DNA from 2 places in the Roseovarius sp. B08 genome. Region 2 is predicted to be linked to the other one. Evidence: riboswitches for the same ligand, from Rfam matches in the RefSeq annotation. Region 2 holds a riboswitch; the other holds the start of a gene.
The links. Region 2 has a riboswitch for cobalamin ahead of ACSQ76_RS18110 (DUF1636 family protein). Riboswitches for the same ligand answer to the same signal wherever they lie in the genome.
Positions count from the first base shown of each region.

Region 1: linked by a shared signal. The riboswitch ahead of ACSQ76_RS08485 (hypothetical protein) and the one ahead of ACSQ76_RS18110 (DUF1636 family protein) in region 2 are both predicted to bind cobalamin.

Region 1 covers NZ_JBPRLW010000001.1:1,662,029-1,672,394, reverse strand. The annotation lists gene ACSQ76_RS08495 (glycosyl hydrolase family 28-related protein) at 1-134, opposite strand, end outside; gene ACSQ76_RS08490 (Mrp/NBP35 family ATP-binding protein) at 341-1,405, opposite strand; gene ACSQ76_RS08485 (hypothetical protein) at 1,928-2,200, opposite strand; cobalamin riboswitch at 2,307-2,495, opposite strand; gene ACSQ76_RS08480 (GNAT family N-acetyltransferase) at 2,561-2,842, opposite strand; gene ACSQ76_RS08475 (YebC/PmpR family DNA-binding transcriptional regulator) at 2,982-3,731, opposite strand; gene ACSQ76_RS08470 (SLC13 family permease) at 3,890-5,662, shown strand; gene ACSQ76_RS08465 (transglycosylase SLT domain-containing protein) at 5,673-6,158, opposite strand; gene ACSQ76_RS08460 (hypothetical protein) at 6,400-6,687, shown strand; partial or broken gene ACSQ76_RS08455 (SLC13 family permease) at 6,922-8,699, opposite strand; gene ACSQ76_RS08450 (DMT family transporter) at 8,699-9,655, opposite strand; gene ACSQ76_RS08445 (TIGR00282 family metallophosphoesterase) at 9,652-10,366, opposite strand, start outside.
Region 2 covers NZ_JBPRLW010000001.1:3,554,850-3,565,215, reverse strand. The annotation lists gene ACSQ76_RS18135 (precorrin-8X methylmutase) at 1-7, opposite strand, end outside; gene ACSQ76_RS18130 (hypothetical protein) at 7-354, opposite strand; gene ACSQ76_RS18125 (hypothetical protein) at 345-1,136, opposite strand; partial or broken gene cobN (cobaltochelatase subunit CobN) at 1,133-4,407, opposite strand; gene cobW (cobalamin biosynthesis protein CobW) at 4,411-5,463, opposite strand; gene ACSQ76_RS18110 (DUF1636 family protein) at 5,460-5,837, opposite strand; cobalamin riboswitch at 5,915-6,114, opposite strand; gene cobO (cob(I)yrinic acid a,c-diamide adenosyltransferase) at 6,148-6,771, shown strand; partial or broken gene ACSQ76_RS18100 (cobyric acid synthase) at 6,836-8,280, shown strand; gene cobD (threonine-phosphate decarboxylase CobD) at 8,283-9,248, opposite strand; gene cbiB (adenosylcobinamide-phosphate synthase CbiB) at 9,265-10,200, opposite strand; gene ACSQ76_RS18085 (hypothetical protein) at 10,197-10,366, opposite strand, start outside.

The sequences.
Region 1 (10,366 bases), 1.9 Mb from region 2:
GGGACGAAGGCGGCATTGGCGGCGCCATCATATGTGTCCGACCCCGGCGTGCCGTTCTCGCTCGACCAGACATCAAGCCCGTTCGCGAAGGCCGGCGGCATGAAGACGATGCCATCGGTAATTGCCTTGTTCATGAATTTCCCTTTCCGCGCCGGGGGCCGTCCCCCAGGCGTCACGTGATTGCCAGCCATAGGCGCGAAACGGACCGCACCCGGGCTCAGGGAAATATCAACGAGGGGTTAATGGAGGATCAGGACACCGTGACGGTGGGGCTGCGGGCGCAACGCAGGTAAGGTGGGTAACACCCACCATTCCCGGCATGTCCCATGAACGAAAGGCGCTACGCCATCCCGCCCTGCACCAGCCTGTCCGCAAGCCGCGCATAGGCCTCCGCCACCGCACCGTCCCCCAGCGCGACAGGCCGGCCCGCGTCGCCGCCCAACCGGGTTTCCAGATCTATCGGCAAGGCGCCCAACAGGGGCAGGCCCAGCCGTTCGGCCTCCTGCGCCACGCCACCATGGCCAAAGATCGCCGCCTCGTACCCGCATTGCGGGCAGTGGAACATCGACATGTTCTCGATCAGGCCAAGCACCGGCGTCTTAAGCGTGTTGAACATGTCGATCGCCTTGCGCGCATCCAGAAGCGCCACATCCTGCGGCGTCGACACCACCAGCGCGCCGGTGGGCGCCGCCCTCTGGCACAGGGTCAGTTGCACGTCCCCCGTCCCCGGCGGCAGATCCACCAGCAGCACGTCCAGATCACCCCAGTCCACCTGGCTCATCATCTGTTGCAGCGCGCCCATGAGCATCGGTCCCCGCCAGACAACGGCGCGGTCCTCCTCGATCATCAGCCCGATGGACATCATCTTGACGCCATGCGCCTCCAGAGGTGTCAGGATCTTGCCGTCCGGGCTGCTGGCCCGCTCGGTCACGCCCATCATCCTTGGCAGGCTCGGCCCGTGAATATCGGCGTCGAGCAGGCCCACGCGCCGCCCCGCCCGCGCCAACGCCACCGCTAGGTTCGACGCCATGGTCGACTTGCCCACGCCCCCCTTGCCGGACGCCACCGCAAGAATCGACTTTACCCCGCCCGGCCGGATCGAGGCGCTGCCGCCTTCGGGATGCCGCCCGACCTTCAGCGTGGGCGCGGGGGCCTCGGCCGCCTCCGCCGTCAGCGCAACCTGAGCCGAACGCACCCCCTCGACGGAAAGCGCCGCGCGCTCGGCGGCGGCCCTCAGCGGCTCCATCTGGCGGGCCATTTCGGCACTCGGCGCCTCCAGCACGAATCGCACTTCGCCGTTTTCAATGCGCATCGCACGCACCATGTCACGGGATATGACATTGCCACCGTCCGGAAGTTCCAGCCGTTCCAGCTGCGTACGCACATTGTCGAGTATTTCTGTCATGCCCGGTCTCCATGCATTCTCGACACCGAAAGTGGCATTTTTGAACGCGGGCACAACCCCCGTCTCAAACCCGCACAAAAATCCATCAAACAGATGAAAATAAAAGTAAAAATTATACTATTCCTCTATGCGCTTCCTGCATAGCTGCATTGCAGCAAAATCCATTGTGCAGGCGCAGCATATCGCTATCTTTAACCCAACAGCGAACGAGACGGCCACCGCGCCAAACGCTCGCTAAAACAATCAGGTGCCGCTCCTCCCGTTTGGTACCTGTTCGGGATACCGCCTCTCCTCCCTTGTGCGGTCCCGGCAATACCCGGGCTCGATACGAGCCCTACTGAACGAACGGTCCCTTCCTCCTCCCTGGGACCCGACGTAAAGAACGGCGGCGCCTCTCCTCCTCCCTGGCGTCGCCGTTTTTTCTTTCCCCCAACACGATCCTCCACATCGCCGGTCGTTAACCGCCTTCGCCCCGGACAAGCCCTGCCTCGCCAAGCCGCAGAGCCAGCCGGTCTGGTGATGTCAGTGCACCATTCGGCCCGCCCGCCCGCGCCGCCAGCGGGTCATCGGCGCGGCCTGCCCCGCCTCTTCCAGCACATCCACGAACGCACGCGCCGCCGCGCTGCCGGCGTTTTGCACGGCCGGCTCGGACAAGGCCTCGTGCACCACCCGGGCTGTCACGGCACCCGGATAGGCAAATACCCATTCCAGAAACCCCAGCCGCGCAATTGCCTCGGCCTCGGCGCCCGTGGCACCGCTGCGTTCCAGTCCATCCATGATCGGTGTCAGGCTCATCTTTTCTGCTCTTCCTCCGGCCACACCCCGGGCCGGCATGGGGCGAAGGAAAGCCGTGCGAGGACCGGTCTTTCCCGGTCCACCGCCCGCACCGCCCCCCCGCGGTTCGACGTCATACCCAAAGGCTGGTTTCCGGGCTTGGCGGGGGTGCGGATACGCGCGCCTTCCCGGGGCGTCGCGCCCCAGTGGCCATCTGCGGTATCCCCCATCCTTACCGTTGCGGGGGCAGCGCCGGACTTGCACCGGCTTCCCAATTCTCCGCGACCTGCGCGGCACCTTCGGGAGTCTCAATGTGCCGCCAACCGAACGCTGACGCAACCCGCGATTGCGACCTTGAACGTCCCGGCGCCGACATCTGCCTCAGGCCAAAACGTCCGCCCACTCGGGATGTCTGCGAAACTGCGCCGCGGCAAAGGGACAAAGCGGCGTTATCTTCTTGCCCGCCGCACGGGCATCCTCCACCGCCCGTGTCACCAGCGCCACTCCCACCCCCTGGCCGCGATAGGCCTCCGGCACGCCGGTGTGGTCGATGATGATGGCGTTGCTCCCAAGCTTGGAATAGGTCAGTTCGGCCTCCGGTCCATCGTCGATCCGGGTCACGTAGCGCCCCTTGCTCTCTTCGTCTTCATGGTCGATCTGCATGTGTATCTCCTGTGGCTGAGCACAGGATGCCGCACCGCGGCACAAAGGTCCACGATGTTGCGCATCACAGCCCGACCTCCCCCCGAACGAAAAGCGGCGCCCGCAACGGGCGCCGCTCAAAGCCGGTCCTGTGAACGGATCACTCCGCCGCAAGCTGGTCCATCACCGCGTCGCTGGCCTCGAAATTCGTCGTGACGTTCTGCACGTCGTCATCGTCTTCCAGCGCGTCGATCAGCTTCATCAGCTTCTGCATGCCTTCCAGGTCGAGTTCGGTCGTGGTCGTCGGACGCCAGGCCAGCTTGGTCTCCTCGCTCTCGCCCAGCTCCGCCTCCAGCGCGGTCGAGACATCGTTCAGGTCCGTGTCCGCACACCAGATCACATGCCCGTCCTCGCCCGATTCCACGTCCTCGGCCCCGGCCTCGATCGCGGCCATCATCACCGTGTCGCCGTCACCCGCATCCGGAGGGTAGGTCACCTGCCCCTTGCGCTCGAACATGAACCCGACAGAGCCCGTCTCACCCAGGTTCCCGCCATGCTTGGTAAAGGTCGAACGCACCGTGCTGGCGGTCCGGTTGCGGTTGTCGGTCATCGCCTCGACGATCACCGCCACGCCGTTGGGCCCATAGCCCTCGTACCGGATTTCCTCGTAATCCTCGCCCTCGCCCGCGACCGATTTCTTGATCGCCCGGTCGATATTGTCGTTGGGCATCGACTGCGACTTGGCCTGCTTGACCGCCAGCCGCAAACGCGGGTTCTTGTCGGGGTCCGGATCGCCCATCTTGGCGGCGATCGTGATCTCTTTCGACAGCTTGGAAAAGAGCTTCGCCCGCTGGGCATCCTGACGGCCCTTGCGGTGCTGGATATTGGCCCATTTTGAGTGGCCGGCCATGACATGCCTCCGATGACATTCGTGAAGTTCACGCCTCTATAAATCAGGCGCAGGCCCCTGTGCAATCCCGCCAATCGCCTGTTGCGCGCCGACGTCTTGACGGTACGCTGTCCGGCACAAGGCGCGGCCCGCGCCGCCGCACAAGACAGGCAGCGCTCATGACCCAGGACCAGATCATCCTCTTCACCCTCTTCGGCGGCGTCTTCGCGCTCCTGCTCTGGGGGCGCTACCGCTATGATATCGTGGCCTTCGGGGCGCTGCTGATCGGCGTGGTGGTGGGGGTGGTGCCGGTCGACGCTGCCTTCTCCGGCTTCGGCCACCCAGCGACAATCATCGTGGCGCTGGTCCTGGTTGTCTCGGCGGGGCTGGTGCGCTCCGGCGCGGTCTTCCTCATCACCCGCACGCTGGTCGACAGCTCGCGCAGCCTTGGCGCGCACATCACCATAATGGGCGGCATCGGCGGCGTGCTCTCGGCCTTCATGAACAATGTCGCCGCCCTCGCTCTGCTGATGCCAGTCGACGTGCAGACCGCCCGCAAGGCGAAACGCTCTCCGGGTCTCAGCCTCATGCCCCTGTCGTTCGCCACCATCCTTGGCGGCATGGCCACGCTGATCGGCACACCACCGAACATCATCATCGCCGGCATCCGGGAGGACGCATTGGGTACACCTTTCTCGATGTTCGATTTCGCCCCGGTCGGCGCCGTCACCGCGCTTGCAGGTCTCGTCTTCGTCGCCGTCATTGGCTGGCGGCTCATACCGGCTCGCGACGACAGCGCCCTACACGCCGCCGAATTGGCCGATTACCTCGCCGAATTGACGATCCCCGAGGACAGCGCCCAGATCGGCAAACGCCTCGCCGAACTTCAGGAGGATGCCGACAGCAACGACGTCGCCCTTCTCGGCCTGGTCCGCGACGGCAAACGACGTTATGGCCGGGCACGCAACACCATCCTGCAGGCCGGCGACGCGCTGGTGATCGAGGCCACCCCCGACGCGCTCGACGAGTTTCGCTCCGCGCTCTCGCTCGCCTTTTCGGACTCCACGCGCGAGGACAAGCTCCGCGCTGCCGGTGAAGGGCTCGACATGATCGAGGTCGTGGTACCCCGCGACGCCCGCATCGCCGGTCGCACGGCACAGTCCGTGGGCCTCAACTGGCGTCAACGGTCGGTGCTGATGGGCATTTCCCGTCGCGGCCGCCAGATTCGCGATCAGGTCCGCAAGACCACGATCCAGCCGGGCGATATCCTGCTTCTGCTGGTGCCGCATGAAACCGGCTCGGACGTGACCGAGTGGCTTGGCTGCCTGCCGCTGGCCGAGCGGGGCCTGAAAGTCACGCAGGACCGCAAGACGTGGGCCGCCATCGGCCTCTTCGCCGCGGCCGTCGCCGCAGCCAGCTTCGGGCTCATCTACCTGCCCATCGCGCTGGGACTTGTTGTCATGGCCTACGTGCTGACCCGCATCGTGCCACCCTCGGAACTCTATACACATATCGAATGGCCGGTCGTGGTGCTGCTCGGCTCGATGATCCCCCTCGGTGCCGCGCTGGAAGAGGCCGGCGGCACCGCCCTTATCGCCGGCGCGCTCGTGGACCTGACCCAGGGGCTGCCCGCCTGGGCGATCCTGACCGTGCTGATGGTGGTCACGATGACCCTCTCGGACGTGCTCAACAACACCGCTACCACCATCGTCGCGGCGCCGGTGGGCATCCAGATGGCAAACGCGCTGGACGTTTCGCCCGACCCGTTCCTGATGGCTGTCGCGGTGGCGGCTTCCTCGGCCTTCCTCACGCCCATAGGGCACAAGAACAACACGCTGATCCTCGGCCCCGGCGGCTATGCCTTCGGCGATTACTGGCGCATGGGCCTGCCCTTGGAGATCATCGTGGTCGCCGTGTCCGTCCCGGCGATCCTGGTCTTCTGGCCGCTCTGAACGGTGCGCCTCAGCGGCAGTGCCGCGCGATCTCGCGCTCGCGCAGGCCGGTCTCGACCAGCAGGCACTTGTCCCGCGCAGCATAGTAATAGCCTTGCGCGTACCACATCACCGCATCGGGCTCGCTGCCGTCCGAGACCAGCCACGCACCGCGCAGGTACTTCACCGCATATTTCAAGTTTGTCTCGGGATTCAGCAGGTCGTTCGCCTGCCCCTGGAACCCCATGCCCCGCGCCGTGGCAGGCAGGATCTGCATCATTCCCCAGTAGGGTCCATTGCGGGCCTTGGGACGGTAGTCACTCTCGCGCTGCACCACCCGGTGCACCAGCGACCTCGGAACCTCGTAGTCATCGGCATACTGGTTGATCAAGGCCCGGATCTGCGGCGTCTCGTTGGGGTAAAGCGGTGGGTTGTGCCGCGTCGGCGGCTCCGGAGCCTCCTTTGCACTGCACCCCGCCACCATGCAAATCAGCATCAAGGTCATTATACGCCGCATCACGGTATCCCTCGTTGTTTCGAGGTTTTTTCCCCAAGCCGCCAATTCAGGCAAGCGTCTTGGCATCCGACGCGCGAAAATCCGCCCGAAACCGCGTTCGCCCCGCAAAATTTCGCGCCTTGCATCTTGACGCAGGGGAAGTCTCATCCGATCTTCGCCGCATCCGGGTGCGAGGCTCCGCCCGGCGGCTACAAGGCGCGGGGTCGCGCCAAGAGTGCTTTCCTCCCCTGGATATACAGACATGCGCATCATCATCGCAACGGCCCTCGCCGCGTTCGCGGCCCTTCCCGCCTTCGCCGACCAGACCCAAGGCAACGTGGTCTCCTTCGACCGCGACACCGGCGTTCTCGTCCTCTCCGACAAGACGGTGTGGTACATTCCCGGCGACATCGCTCTGCCCACCGACCTCGCCGCTGGCGACCGGCTTCAGTTCGACTACGACACCGCCGGCGAGGATGGCCTGACCAAGATCCACGCGGTCACACGCGTCGCCATGGCCGCGACGCAAGGCACGCGCGGCGGCAGCTGAGAGCTTGGCCGCGTTGCGATAGGCGGGCGGGGCCTTTCCGCCCCGTCACCTTACCGAGTGGCCGGAGGCGATCGTGCTGCAGGGCAAGTGCCGATCGCGGCAACCGAAGAACACGGCAAGACCCGTTTGGCGCGCCGCGCCAACGGTCCTGTCGACCGCCGCAACCTGCAGCCTGCGGGAGAAATCCTGCCGGCTTTCACATTCTCCAAAAATATTCGGAATTCTGACGCCACCTCACAGCGGCCAGATGAACGGGATCAGCGCACTGGCCAACAGACCCACGCTCAGGTTCAGCGGCACGCCCACCTTCAGAAAATCGGTAAACTTGTATCCCCCTGGGCCGTAGACCAGCGTGTTGGTCTGGTACCCGATGGGCGTGGCAAAGCTGGCCGAAGCCGCAACCATCACCGCCACCACCAGCGCCCGGGCGTCGATCCCCATCGCATCCGCCAGCCCGATGGCAATGGGCGTCACCACCACGGCGACCGCGTTGTTGCTCACCAGCTCCGTCAGGATCGAGGTCAGAAGATAGATCGCCCAGACGATCAGGAACGGCGGCAAGGCGGACAGCGCCGGCGCCACCGCGTTCACGATCAGCCGCACCGCGCCAGACGCATCCAGCGCCGCCCCGATGGCCAGCATCGAGAAGATCAGCGCCAGCAGCCGCCCATCGACAAAGGAAAACGCCTCCTCCGCGTCGATGCAGCGCGACAACAGCACCACCGCCAGCGCGATCACCGTCAGCGCCAGGATCGGTGCCACGCCCATCGCCGCCAGGATCACGATCCCCGCCATCGCCGCCAGCGCCACCGGCGCGTGGCCGCGCCGGAATGCCTTGGCCGAGGGCTGGCTGACGTCCACCAGGTCCATCTCGCCCGCCAGCCGCTTGATATCCTCCGGCGCGCCTTCCAGCAGCAGCGTATCGCCCACCCGCACGATCAGGTCATCGAGCTGCCGGCCGATATTCTGGTTCCGCCGATGCACCGCCAGCGGATAAACCCCGAACCGCCGACGCAGGCGCAACGAGCCCAGGCTCCGCCCCACCATCTTGCAGCCCGGCGTGATCAGCACTTCCACCGTCGTCGTCTCCACCTGTGACACCTGGTCGACGCGCTTCAGTTCCTTGTTGCGTTGCAGGCTCAGAAGCTCGGTCATCTGGGTGCGCAGTACCACCCGGTCGCCCACCTGCAACTCGACCCCTGCAGGTTGCGCCGCAGCGAGATGTCGCCGCGCACCACGTCCACCAGCCGCACGCCTTCCCGCTTGAAGAGCTGCACACCGGTCACCTCGCGGCCGATCAGGTTGCTGTCGGGCGGGATCACCGCCTCGGTAAAGAACTTCATCTTCGAGCGGTCCGACAGCATGTCCGCCATGCTCTCGCGCTCCGGCAACAGACGCGGCGCGATGAAATAAAGGTAGAACGCCCCCCAGGCCACAAGGCACAGCGCCAGCGGCGTCACCTCGAAAATCCCGAACGGTGCCATCCCCTGCGCCCGCGCCACCCCGTCGACCAGCAGGTTCGTCGAGGTTCCGATCAGCGTCAGCGTGCCGCCCAAAATTGCAGCGTAACTCAACGGAATCAACATCTTCGAGGCAGTTACCCCCAGGGTCCGCGCCAGTTGCACGAAAATCGGGATCATTACCACCACCACTGGCGTGTTGTTCATGAAGGCCGAGCCGAATACGACAAAGGCCATCAGCATCCCGATCGCCAGCTTCGGGTTCACCTTGGCCTGCCGGTCCGCCACCGTGGTGAACGCCTCCAGCGCCCCGGTGCGCACCAGCGCTCCCATCACCACGAACATCCCCGCGATGGTCCAGGGCGCGGGGTTCGACAGCACTTCAAGGCCCGCGCCGTAGGGCAGCACCCCCAGCGCCAGCAGCACGGCCGCCCCGCTCAGCGCCACCACCTCGGTGGGATAGGTCTCCCGGATGAACAGCACGAACATCACCGCGACCACACCGAGGGCCACCCAAGGCTGGGCGCCCTGCGAAAGTTCCATGAATTGCATCAGCTCTGCCTGTCCCGATCCGATGTCATGCCGTGTCCGGCATTCTCATCTATCACGCGCCCCGGCACAAGAACCCGCGCCGCCCGGGGTTGCACCAGGAACATGCCCAGCATCATCACCCCCAGCGCCAGCCAGACCCATATCGAATAGCTTTCCCCCAACAGCGCCATCGACCATAGCACGCCCGCCGCCGTCACCATGTACGAGGTCTGCGCCGAAAAGACCGAGCCGGCGTGGCCTACCATCCAGACGTAAGAGGCATAGACCAGCGCGTGCAGCGCCGCCGCCCCCACCAGCGCCAGCTCCGGCACGCCCACGCCTTCCAGCGGGTTGATCCACTGCCCGGTGCCCACCGCGATGGGCAGCGCCACGACCGACCCGATCATTGACGCCCCGATGATCACCTGCATCGGGTCCAGTCCCTGCGTGCCCCATTTCGCCACCAGGTTGCCCTCGGTCGCATAAAGCGCGGGCGCGCACAGCGCCACCAGCACGAACAGCGCCGAGGTCCCAGTCGGCAGGCTCGCCTCCGGCCCCACCAGCAGTACGATGCCGCCCAGCCCCAGCATCACCCCCCAAAGCCGCTGCCACTCGAAGCGTTCGTTGCCCATCAGCACCGCGATCGGCAGCGAGAACATGGCGACCGAGGCGATCACGATCGACATGACGCCGCCCGAAAGCTGCGCGGCAGCGGTGTAAAAGAAGATATCCGGCAATACCGCACCGCACAGCGCCACCATCACGAACAGCCGCAGGTAACGCCGCGCGAACACGACCCTACGCCCCCGCAACAGTGTCACCGCGCCCAGGCAGAAAACCACGATGGTCAGTTGCCAGAAGATCAGGCCAAAGGGCTGATGCCCCGTGCTCACCGCGATCTTGCTCAGCGGGATCGACAGGCCCCACCCCAGCCCCATGGCAACAAGAGCGGCGTAAAGCCCAAGCGTCCGCTTCATGGAGCGCTGGCCGCCAGCCGCCCGCCTTCACGGACCATCTCCACCTTCGTTGCCTTGCCGGTGGCGTCATCGGTTTCCACGTAAAGCCCGCACAGCGTCACCTCGCCCATGGCCGGCGCGAAGCGCTCCTTGCCCATGCCGGTCACGAAACGCCGCATCGGCTCGGTCTTCTCCATCCCGATCACGCTCAGATAATCGCCGCACATGCCCGCGTCCGACTGGAACGCGGTGCCGCCCGGCAGGATCTGCGCGTCAGCGGTGGGCACATGGGTATGGCTGCCCACGACGATGCTCGCCCGCCCGTCGCAGTAATGCCCCATGCCCATCTTCTCGCTGGTGGCCTCGCAGTGGATATCGATCAGGCTGGCCTGCACCGCGCCCCCCGGCACATGCGACCGCATCACGCTATCGACGGCACTGAAGGGGTCATCAAAGGCCCGCTTCATGAACACTTGCCCCAACACCTGCGCCACCATCACTTTTCGACCACGCGCATCGGAAAAGACCGCCGCACCGCGCCCCGGCGCGCCCTTGGCAAAGTTCAGAGGCCGCACGATCCGCGGCTCGCCTTCAATGTATTGCAGCATGTCCTTCTGGTCGAAGGCATGATCCCCCAGCGTCAGGCAATCCGCGCCCGCCTCCAGCAAATCCTTCGCATGCGCCCCGCTCAGGCCCATCCCGCCCGTGGCGTTCTCGCCGTTGACCACGACG
Region 2 (10,366 bases):
ATGGCATCAAATGGTCTCGTTCAGGTCTTCGGGGCCGAGGCCCCGTGCGCAGGGTGTGTCCCACGGTGCTCCGTTGCGGACAAGGTCGAAACGTCCGTCGCGTCCGGTCAGGGTGGTGTCTGCGGCGCGGGGAAGGGCGCAGCCCTTGGCGCAGCCGGAGACGTGCAAGGTGCCGGAAACGCGGGGAGCCAGATCGCGGGCGATGTCCATGGTGGAAACGGTCGCCTGCGGGCAGAAAGGCGCGCCGGGACAGGCGTGGGCGGACATGAGCGGATTGCCGGGTTGGGTGACGAAGGGCGTGTCACCGGGCGTGCCGTCCACCAGCAGGAAGAGACGGTTCAGCATCAGGCGCATGTGCGATGCGCCGGTGGTTTCCAGCAGGGTCTGTAGATCGGTGGCGGACATTTTGCCGAAAGGTGCGCCGAGAATGAAACCGTCGGGTACGGGGCCGGGATTGCTTGGGGCGGACTGCATGCGCGGTTCTGCGACAGTCCAATCTTGTGGAAGGGGTGCGTCGCCAGATGCCGCGCCATGCGGCCCGACGCGTGGCCGCCGGTCTCGGTGAACCAGTGGGCGAGGTCCAGAAGGGCGGAAGTGGCCGAGGCCTCTGTCACGGGGCGGGCCTTGGCGGCGCCGTCGGCGCGCAGGAGCAGCGCGCCGGAGGCGTCCCGCTCGAACCGGAAATCCGCCGAGCCGTCGACCAGACATGCCGCTGGCCCGGTGTCGATGGCAAAGCCCATCTTCTGAGGCAGGTCGGGCAGGTCAGGAAGGGTGGCGAGGACCCGGTCATAGAGCCGGTCGGTCAGCCCGCCCGCATCGCGCCGGGCCGGGACAAGGATGTTGCGATGACCCTCGATGGCGGGGTCGGCATCTATCAGGCCAAGCGTGTCGAGGGCGGCAAGCAGGGCGGGATGGTCGGCCTCGGTGACGCCGCGCAGTTGCAGGTTGGCCCGTGAGGTGAGGTCGATCACGCCGTTGCCGTAGCGCCGCGACAGGTCGCACAGGGCCAGAACCTGCGCCTTGGTCAGCTCCCCCCGGAAGGGCCGCACGCGCACGACCAGCCCGTCGCCCGACATCATCGGGCGGTGCGCGCCGGGGCACCAGCCCTTGACGATCGGGGGCGCGGCACCGTTCATGCGCTGTCTTCCAGCCCGGCCAGGATGGCGTTGCGGCGGGTCTGCCAAAGGCCGGCATCTAGCAAGGCGCGGAACCGGTCCTGCATGGCGGCATACGCTTCGGGGTTGGCCTCGCGCAAAAAGGCATCGGTGTCGGGGTCGCCCAGCGTCGCGTCGTGGTAGGCGTCAAAGAGATGCGGGCCGACGACCTGCGCGAGATGGGCGAAGGCGGCCATGTGGTCGAGCGTGGCGGCGATCTCGGCGGCGCCCCGGAAGCCATGCCGCTTCATGCCCGCGATCCAGCCGGGGTTGGTGGCACGGGCATGGACCACGCGTGCGATTTCCTCGGGCAGGGTGCGGGCGCGCGGGCGCTTGGGATCGGTGTTGTCGAGATGGTAAAGCGCGGCGTGCCCGCCGGTGACAGATTGCGCGGCGGCAAACCCGGCCTCGTGCGTGGCATAGTCGGCGGCCAGCAGAAGGTCGGTTTCGGGCAGGTCCTGAAGGTGGACGAAGCTGTCGGCGTTTTCGACCCGGGCGCGGATGCCGGCATCGTCGCGCGTGGCCTCGTCGCCGTCGAGCGCCCAGGCGGAGGCGGAGAGCCAGGCCTCGCCCGCCTGGCTGCGGGCCTCCGGAGTGTAGGTTTCGGGTGCGGCGCCCATGCCGAGGCCGAAGCTGCCGGGGGCGGGGCCATAGACGCGCGCGCCCGAGGCGTGACCGGCATAGGGGTTCCAGTCGGGGGCTTCGTCGCGTTGTTCGAGGGCGCGCACGGCTTGAGAGAAGAGGCCCGAGAGGGTCGGGAACACGTCGCGGAAAAGGCCCGAGACGCGCAGGGTGACGTCGATGCGGGGGCGGTCGAGTTCGGCGATGGGCAGAACCTCCAGCCCTGAGACCCGTGCCGAGCCCTTGTCCCAGACCGGCTTGACGCCCAACAAATGCAGGGCCATGGCGAATTCCTCGCCCGCCGTGCGCATGGTGGCGGAGCCCCAGAGATCGACGATCAGGCCGCGGGGCCAGTCGCCTTCTTCCTGCAGGTGGCGGCGGATCAGTTCCTCGGCCAGCCTGACGCCCTGGGCGTGTGCGGCCCGCGTGGGAACAGAGCGGGGATCGGTGGTGAAGAGGTTGCGCCCGGTGGGCAGCACGTCGTCGCGGCCGCGATAGGGCGAGCCGGAGGGGCCCGCCGCGATGCGGCGTCCGTCGAGCGCGTCGAGCAGGGATTGCCGCTCGGCCAAGGCGCTGTTTTGCATCGGTTCCGCGTCGGTATCCGGTCGGCCCCAGATGTGCAGGCCGTCGCCAAACATGCTTTCCTTGATGTCGCACACAAAACGGTCGATGCGGGTGATCGCATCGGCGGTCGATGTGGCGCGGTCGAGGCCCAGGTCGTCCTCGACACCGAGCGCCTGCGCCTCGGCGCGGATATCGGCCTGCAGGCGGTCGCGGCGGCGGGGTCGAGCCCGTCGGCGGTGGAGAACTCGTCAAGCAGCGATTCCAGCGTCGACAGGCGGTCGGGCGCTGCGCTGGCCTGCATCGGCGGGGGCACGTGGCCAAGAGTCACCGCACCGATGCGGCGCTTGGCCTGCGCGGCCTCGCCGGGGTCGTTGACGATGAAAGGGTAGATGACGGGCAGCGCGCCGGTCAGCGCCTCGGGCCAGCAGGCGGGGGACAGGGCGACGGCCTTGCCCGGCAGCCATTCAAGCGTGCCATGCGCGCCGATATGGATGAGTGCGTCGGCCTGGGTCTGAAGCCAGAGGTAGAAGGCGACATAGGCGTGGCGGGGCACGCGGGACAGGTCGTGGTAGTCGTCGTCGCGGGCCTTGGGCGTGCCGCGTTCGGGTTGCAGCGCGACGATGGCGTTGCCGAGGCGCAGGGCGGCGAAACGGAATTCCCCGTCCTGCGCGTCGGCGTCGTCCTCGGGACGGCCCCAGGCAAGGTAGAGGTCCTCGCGCAGAGGGGCCGGGAGCCGCGCCAGCAGCGTCTTGTAGTCCGCAAGCGGCAGGCGCATGTCGCGCGCCAGCAGGCGGTCTTCCAGTGCCGCCGGTGTCGCGTCCAGCGTGTAGCCCGCGTCGCGCAGGTCCGACAGGATGGCGCGGGCCGAGGCGGGGGCGTCGAGGCCCACGGCGTGGCCCATCTGCCAATCCTTGCCGGGATAGGTGGAGAGGATAATCGCCGGATGACGCGACGCGGCGGGCGTGGCGGCGAGGTCGAGCCAGCCTTGCACGCGGGCCACGAGTGCGGCGGTCAGGTCCGGCTCGGCCCGGTGTGCAAAGCGGGAGAATTCGAGGTCCGGATCGCGCGTGCCCGGTTCCTTGAACGAGATCGTGCCGCCGGTCAGGCGGCCGTCGACCTCGGGCAGGACGACATGCATGGCAAGGTCAGCGGGCGACAGGCCGCGTTCGGAGCCGTCCCAGGCGTCGCGGGTGGAGGTTGCCAGCGCGGCCTGAAAGACCGGCACGCCTCCCGCGTCGAGCGGCGAGGTGCCGTCGTCGCCCTTGCCGGAAAACGCAGTGGCGTTGACGATGGCGTGGGGGGCGTAGGCCTGCACCTGCCGGCGCAGCCAGCCCGCTGCCTCGGGGGCCTTGAGCGACGGGGTGAAGAGCGCGCGAACGTGGTGGCCCCGCGCCTGGAAGGCCCGCATCAGTGCCTCGATCGGGGCGAGGTCGGCGGCCACCACGTAGGAGCGGTAGAAGACGATCAGGATGCGGGTCTGGGTGACGGGCAGGTCGACGAGCGGGCAGCAGGCACCGTGCTCGGGCGTCCAGGCGCCCACCATGGGCAGCACCTTGGCCCCGCGCACCGGCGCGGCGTATAGGCCCGCGGCCAGCGACAGTTGTTGCAGGGCGGCCTGTGCCGCGATGCTGCCGCCGTTGTCGCAAAGCTCTGCCAGCCTTCGCAGGGTCGAGACGGGCAGGGTGGAATAGGCGTCGAGCCGGGGGTCGGGCCGGCCGTCGGCGGGCAGGACGGCGAGCGCGATGCCTTTCTCCTGCGCCAGGGCCAGGACCTGCTGCAGCCCATATTCCCAGTAGGGCACCCCGCCGATGAGCCGGATCAGGATGCCCTTGGCGCCGGTCAGCGTCTGTTCGACATAGGTGTCGACCGACAGCGGGTGCCGCAGCGCGGTGAGGTTTGCCAGACGCAGGCCGGGCAGGCCGTCGCGCCGCCGATGCCAGCCTTCCGCGAAGGCGCCAAGGTCGCTGTCGGAAAACGACAGCACCACCAGGTCCGCCGGGCTTTGGCCCAGGTCGGTCGGGGTGTCGGTTTCTTCCAGACCGTGACTTTCGCGGAAGACGACGTGCATCGGTTACTCGGCCGCCTCGGCCGGCGCCAGCACGGCGCGGATCGCGTCGACATTCACGTCGTCATGCTCGGCGATGACCACGAGACGCCCGCGGCGGGCCTCGTCCGGTTTCCACGGGCGGTCGTATTGATGGCGCACGCGCGCGCCCACGGCCTGCACCAGAAGGCGCATCGGCTTGCCGGCGACGCTGGCATAGCCCTTGACGCGCAGGATGTTCTGGCTGTTGGCCAAGTCTTCGATGCGGCTGACCAGATCGGCGGGATCGCTCAGTTCCGGGATGTCGATGACGACGGATTCGAAATCGTCATGCTCGTGATCGTCATGGTCGTCGTGGTGGCTGGGCCGTCCGTCCATGTCGTCTTCTGCTGCGGCTTCCAGCCCGAGGATCACGCGCGGATCGACGACGCCTTCGGCAACCTCGACCACGGGCAGCGGGCGGGGGGCCTCGGCGGCGATGACCTCCTTGGCGCGCGCCACGCCGTCGGGGCCGGCAAGGTCGGGCTTGGTCAGCAGGATGATGTCGGCGCAGGAAATCTGGTCCTCGAACACTTCCGAGAGCGGGGTTTCGTGGTCGATGCTGTCATCTGCGAGGCGCTGGGCGTCGACCCGGGCCACATCGGGGGCAAAACGGCCTGCGGCGACGGCCTCGGCATCGGCGAGGGCGATGACACCGTCGACGGTGATCTTGGAACGGATATCGGGCCAGTCGAATGCCTTGAGCAGAGGCTTGGGCAGGGCCAGCCCGCTGGTTTCGATCAGGATGTGATCGGGGCGCGGATCGAGCGCCATGAGCGCTTCGATCGTGGGGATAAAATCGTCGGCCACGGTGCAGCAGATGCAGCCATTGGCCAGTTCCATGATGTTTTCCGCCGGGCAATCGGGGATGGCGCAGCTTTTCAGGATGTCGCCGTCGACGCCGACATCGCCGAATTCGTTGACCACCACGGCCAGGCGACGGCCGCCGGGGTTCTGCATCAGGTGGCGCACCAGCGTCGTCTTGCCGGAGCCCAGAAAGCCCGTGATGACGGTGACGGGAAGTTTCGCGAGATCGGTCATTGGTCAGCCTTTGCGGTCAGGGGTGGGATGCGCGCAACGCAGTTGCGCTTGAAGTGTTCGGGGCGCTGGCGCCACGGGATCAGCCCGTCCTCGGTCTGTTGATAGAGGACCGCGCCTTCCAGCAGCATGTCGGGATGCGACGTTTCGTCGAGATTTCCGTACAGATACGTCCAGCGTTCGCCGCCGCGCATGGCGGCGGTGCAGCCCGCGTCGCAGTTTTGCAGGCATTCGACAGGTGTCACGGTGACGCCGTCGGGCAGCGCACGCGCCGTGACCTCCTCATAGAGGCGCTGGCCGGGGCGGCGCTCGTCCTCGGGGAGCTCCTGCCCCTTGCGGCACTTGATGCAGATCAGCAGCTCGATGGGCGTGCTCATGTATCCTCCAGTATCAGGGGTGCGCGCGGGAGTGGCGCGTGGCCACCCATCCGAGCCCGGCACACCCCGTCCGGTCCGTTTTTTCCTTCTGGTTGGCAGGTCTCCCGGCTTGCGGTTTCGGGCTTTTCGGCCCACGGTTTCCGGCCTTCCCGGCATTGCGCCAGTGGCGGTGGAAACCTTCCCGGTTCACGGTCGCGGGGGCGGCTGTGCCTGGCGCGTTGCGCTGCACATTCCCTTTTCACCTGTTTACACAGGCACCAACACGGTGCGACATGCTGCGAAAACCCACCTTGTGTCAAGGAGACGTCCCATGTCCGACCCGTCTGACGCGGAAAAGACCGCCCGCCACAACGAGAAGATGAAGAAGATAAAGGCCGCGCGCGACCGCATGATGGCGGACAAGACCGAGGAGAAAGGCCTGATCATGGTCCATACCGGGCCGGGCAAGGGCAAGTCGTCTTCTGGATTCGGGATGATTCTGCGTTGCATCGCGCACGGGATGCCCTGCGCGGTGGTGCAGTTCATCAAGGGCAACTGGGTGACCGGCGAGGCCGAGATGTTGCGCAATCGGTTCGCGGACGAATGCCGCTTCTTCATTTCGGGCGAGGGGTTCACCTGGGAGACGCAGGACCGGGAGCGCGACATTGCCGCGGCGCAGAATGGCTGGCGCATCGCGAAAGAGCAGATTCGCGACCCCGAGATGAAGTTCGTGCTGCTGGACGAGATCAACATCGCGCTGCGCTATGACTATATCGATATCGACGAGGTCGTGGATTTCCTGCTGCACGAGAAACCGGCGATGACGCATGTCTGCCTGACGGGGCGCAACGCCAAGCCCGAACTGATCGAGGCCGCCGACCTCGTGACCGAGATGAACATGGTCAAGCACCCCTTCCGGGACGGGATCAAGGCCCAGAAAGGCGTGGAGTTCTGATGCGTTTGGTCGTGGCCGGCGGAGGGAAGTGCCCGGCGGCGATACCATGTGACAGGGGCCGGCCATGCCTGCGATAATGATCCAGGGCACGGGGTCGAATGTCGGCAAGTCGATGCTGGTGGCGGGCCTGTGCCGGGCGGCGCGGCAGCGGGGCTTGAGCGTGGCGCCGTTCAAGCCGCAGAACATGTCGAACAACGCCGCCGTGACGGATGATGGCGGCGAGATCGGGCGCGCGCAGGCGTTGCAGGCTATGGCCTGCGGGGTGGCGCTGCACACCGACATGAACCCGGTTCTGCTGAAGCCGGAAACGGATGTGGGCGCACAGGTGATCGTGCAGGGCAAGCGTCTGACCACGGCGAAGGCGGTGGAGTATTCCAGGCTGAAGCCGACGCTGATGGCGGCGGTGCAGAACAGCTTTGCCCGGCTCAGCGCACAGCATGACCTCGTGATCGTCGAGGGCGCAGGCTCGCCCGCCGAGATCAACCTGCGCAAGGGCGACATCGCGAATATGGGGTTTGCCGAGGCGGCGGACGTGCCCGTGGTCCTGTGTGGCGATATCGACCGCGGCGGCGTCATCGCGCAGATCATAGGCACGCAGGCGGTTTTGCCGGAGGCGGATGCGGCGCGCATCGGGGGTTTCTGATCAACAAGTTCCGCGGTGATCCGGCGCTGTTCGAGGATGGTTACAGGGAAATCGAGGCGCGCACGGGGTGGCGCGGCTATGGCGTGGCGCCGTGGTTTCCCGAGGCGTGGCGGCTGCCGGCGGAGGACGCGCTGGATATTGCCGACAGCCCGATCCAGGGCGCGTTTCATATCGTCTGCCTGCAACTGTCGCGGATCGCGAATTTCGACGATCTGGACCCGTTGACGCAGGAGCCGGGCGTGCGTGTCACGATGCTGCAACCGGGACAAGTGCTGCCGTGCGACGCCGATCTGGTGATCATTCCGGGCTCGAAATCGACGCGTGGCGATCTGGAATTTCTGCGCCGGCAGGGATGGGACATCGACCTTCTGGCGCATCACAGGAGGGGTGGCCGCGTGCTGGGTATCTGCGGCGGCTACCAGATGCTGGGCCGCATGGTCTCTGACCCTGACGGGATTGAGGGGCCGCCCGGGGACACGCAGGGGCTGGGACTGCTGGACATCGAGACGGTCATGGGGGGCGACAAGAGCCTGGCCCAGGTCGACGCGCACCACGTGGGGCTGGATCTGACGTTTTCCGGCTACGAGATTCACATCGGCCGCAGCGACGGCCCGGACCGCGCGAGACCGTTCGCCAGGGTGGCTGGTATGGACGAGGGGGCGGTGTCTGCCGATGGTCGCGTGGCAGGCAGCTATCTGCATGGCATGTTCGGCGACGACAGGTTCCGCGCGGCCTGGCTTGGCTCGAACGGGGCAGATGCGTCGGACCTGGGGTACCTGGCCATGGTGGAGCGCACGCTGGATGAACTGGCGGCGCATCTTGAGGCGCATCTGGATGTCGCGGGCCTTCTGGCGCTGGCCAGGTGAGGTCAGGCGGCGCCGATCGCCGCCTCCAGCTGCGTCCATCGGGTTCGCGGCGGCAGGCCGAGGCGTAGCCAACGGCTCGAGTAGGGGAAGATGCGGGACCACACCCTGTTGATTGCAAGGGCCTCTTGTGCCGTGTGGGCCTCGGGCACCTCGTAGGTGCGAAAGAGCGGGGTGCCTCCGACCAGGGTCCAGCCGGCGCGAGCCGCCAGGTCGTCCAGTCGTGCGGCGTCTTTCGTCAGCCTTTCGACCGTGCGCGCCTGCCAGCCGGTGTCGGCGAGCGCGGCACAGGCAATCTCGATGGCGGGACCGGAGACGGGCCAGGGGCCTGCCAGCTCGGCGAGACGGTCGGCGACCGCCCCCGAGGCGAGCGCGAAACCGAGGCGCAGGCCGGCCAGACCGTAGAACTTTCCGAAGGATCGCAGGATGAGGCAATTGGCGGGACAATCCCTTGAGCCGATGGACAGGTGCGGCTCGGGGTCGACGAAGCTTTCGTCGACGACCAGCAGGCCCACATCGCTCGCGAGGTCGAGCATTGCATCGGGCGAGGTGCGGCGGCCGTCGGGGTTGTTCGGGTTGACCACCACCGCAAGGTCCGCGCCCCGCACGGCGTCTGTTGAGGCCACCTCTGCGACCTGCCAACCGCAGGCCCTGAGCGCGGCGGCGTGTTCGTTGTAGGTGGGGGCCATCACGGCGGCGCGGCCCGGTTTGGCCAGCCACGGCACGAGCTGAATTGCGCCTTGGGCGCCGTTCATCGGGATGACGCGCAGGGAGGTGGCATAGGCGCTGGCCGCCGCATCGCGCAGCCGCGCCAGGTCTGATTTACGCGGCAGAACCGCCCAGGCGTCGCCAGAGATCGGTGGCACCGGGTAGGGTTCGGGATTGATGCCGGTCGACAGATCGAGCCAGTCGGCGGGGGCGCCGCCCAGCCTGGCGATGGCGGCGTCGAGGTTGCCGCCGTGATCCCGGATCCGTGTCATGAGGCCCTTAGAGCAGCGCAAGACCCGCCAGCGCAAGGGCGCAAAGCGCCATCGCGCGCCGGTAGAGCGACAAGGCGTGCCCCAGGTCTTCGGGTGTCGGATCGGGGGCGGCGCCGTTCAACCAGGGCTCTTCGTTGGCGCGCCCGTCATAGATGCGCGGGCCGGAGAGCCGAACGTTCAGGGCACCGGCCATCGCGGCCTCGGGCCAGCCCGCATTCGGGGACCGGTGCCCGGGCGCGTCCTGGCGCATGATGTGAAGCGCGTGAAAGAACGCCCCCGAGGCCAGTGCGAAGAGAAGCCCGGTCAGGCGGGCGGGAAGCCAGTTCACCAGATCATCCAGCCGGGCGGCGGCTTTGCCGAAGGCCTCGAACCGGTCGTTGCGGTGGCCGATCATGGAATCCATCGTGTTGATGGCCTTGTAGGCGGCGATGCCGGGCAGGCCCAGGATCACGCCCCAGAAGACGGGGGCGATGATGCCGTCGGAGGTGTTCTCGGCCAGGCTTTCGGTGGCTGCCCGCGCGATGGCTGGCGGATCGAGCCGGGACGGGTCGCGCCCGACGATCATGCTGACGGCGTGGCGGGCGGCGGGCGTATCGCCGGAGGCCAGCGGGCGTGCGACGGCGGCCACATGCGCGTGCATGGAGTGCAGGGCGACGAGCGGCCAGGCCAGCACCGCGCCGATCAGCGCGCCGGTCCAACCATCGGGCAGAAATGCCTGGACGAGCAGGGCGGGCAGGGCGGCGAGAAGGATTATCCCGAGGACTGTCACGCCGCCGGCGATCAGACGCCGATGGCGGGCGCCGGTGTTCAGGCGATGCTCGGCCGCCGTGATCGCCCGGCCAAGCCACGTGACCGGGTGGCCGATCCGGGCGTAGAGCCTATCGGGCCAGCCAAAGGCGAGGTCGAGGGCCAGGGCGCCCAGCATCATCAGGGCGAAACTCATGGGCTGCCTGTCTCGAAGCTGAGAATGGCCTCAAGGCCCGCTTCCTGCAGGGCGGATGCGCCGTGCGGCGGGATGGTTTCCGGTGCGAAGATCAGACCGCGGGCGGACCCGGTATGCGCGCGGACCATGCCCAATGCGCCGAGATCACGTGCAAGATCGGCCATCG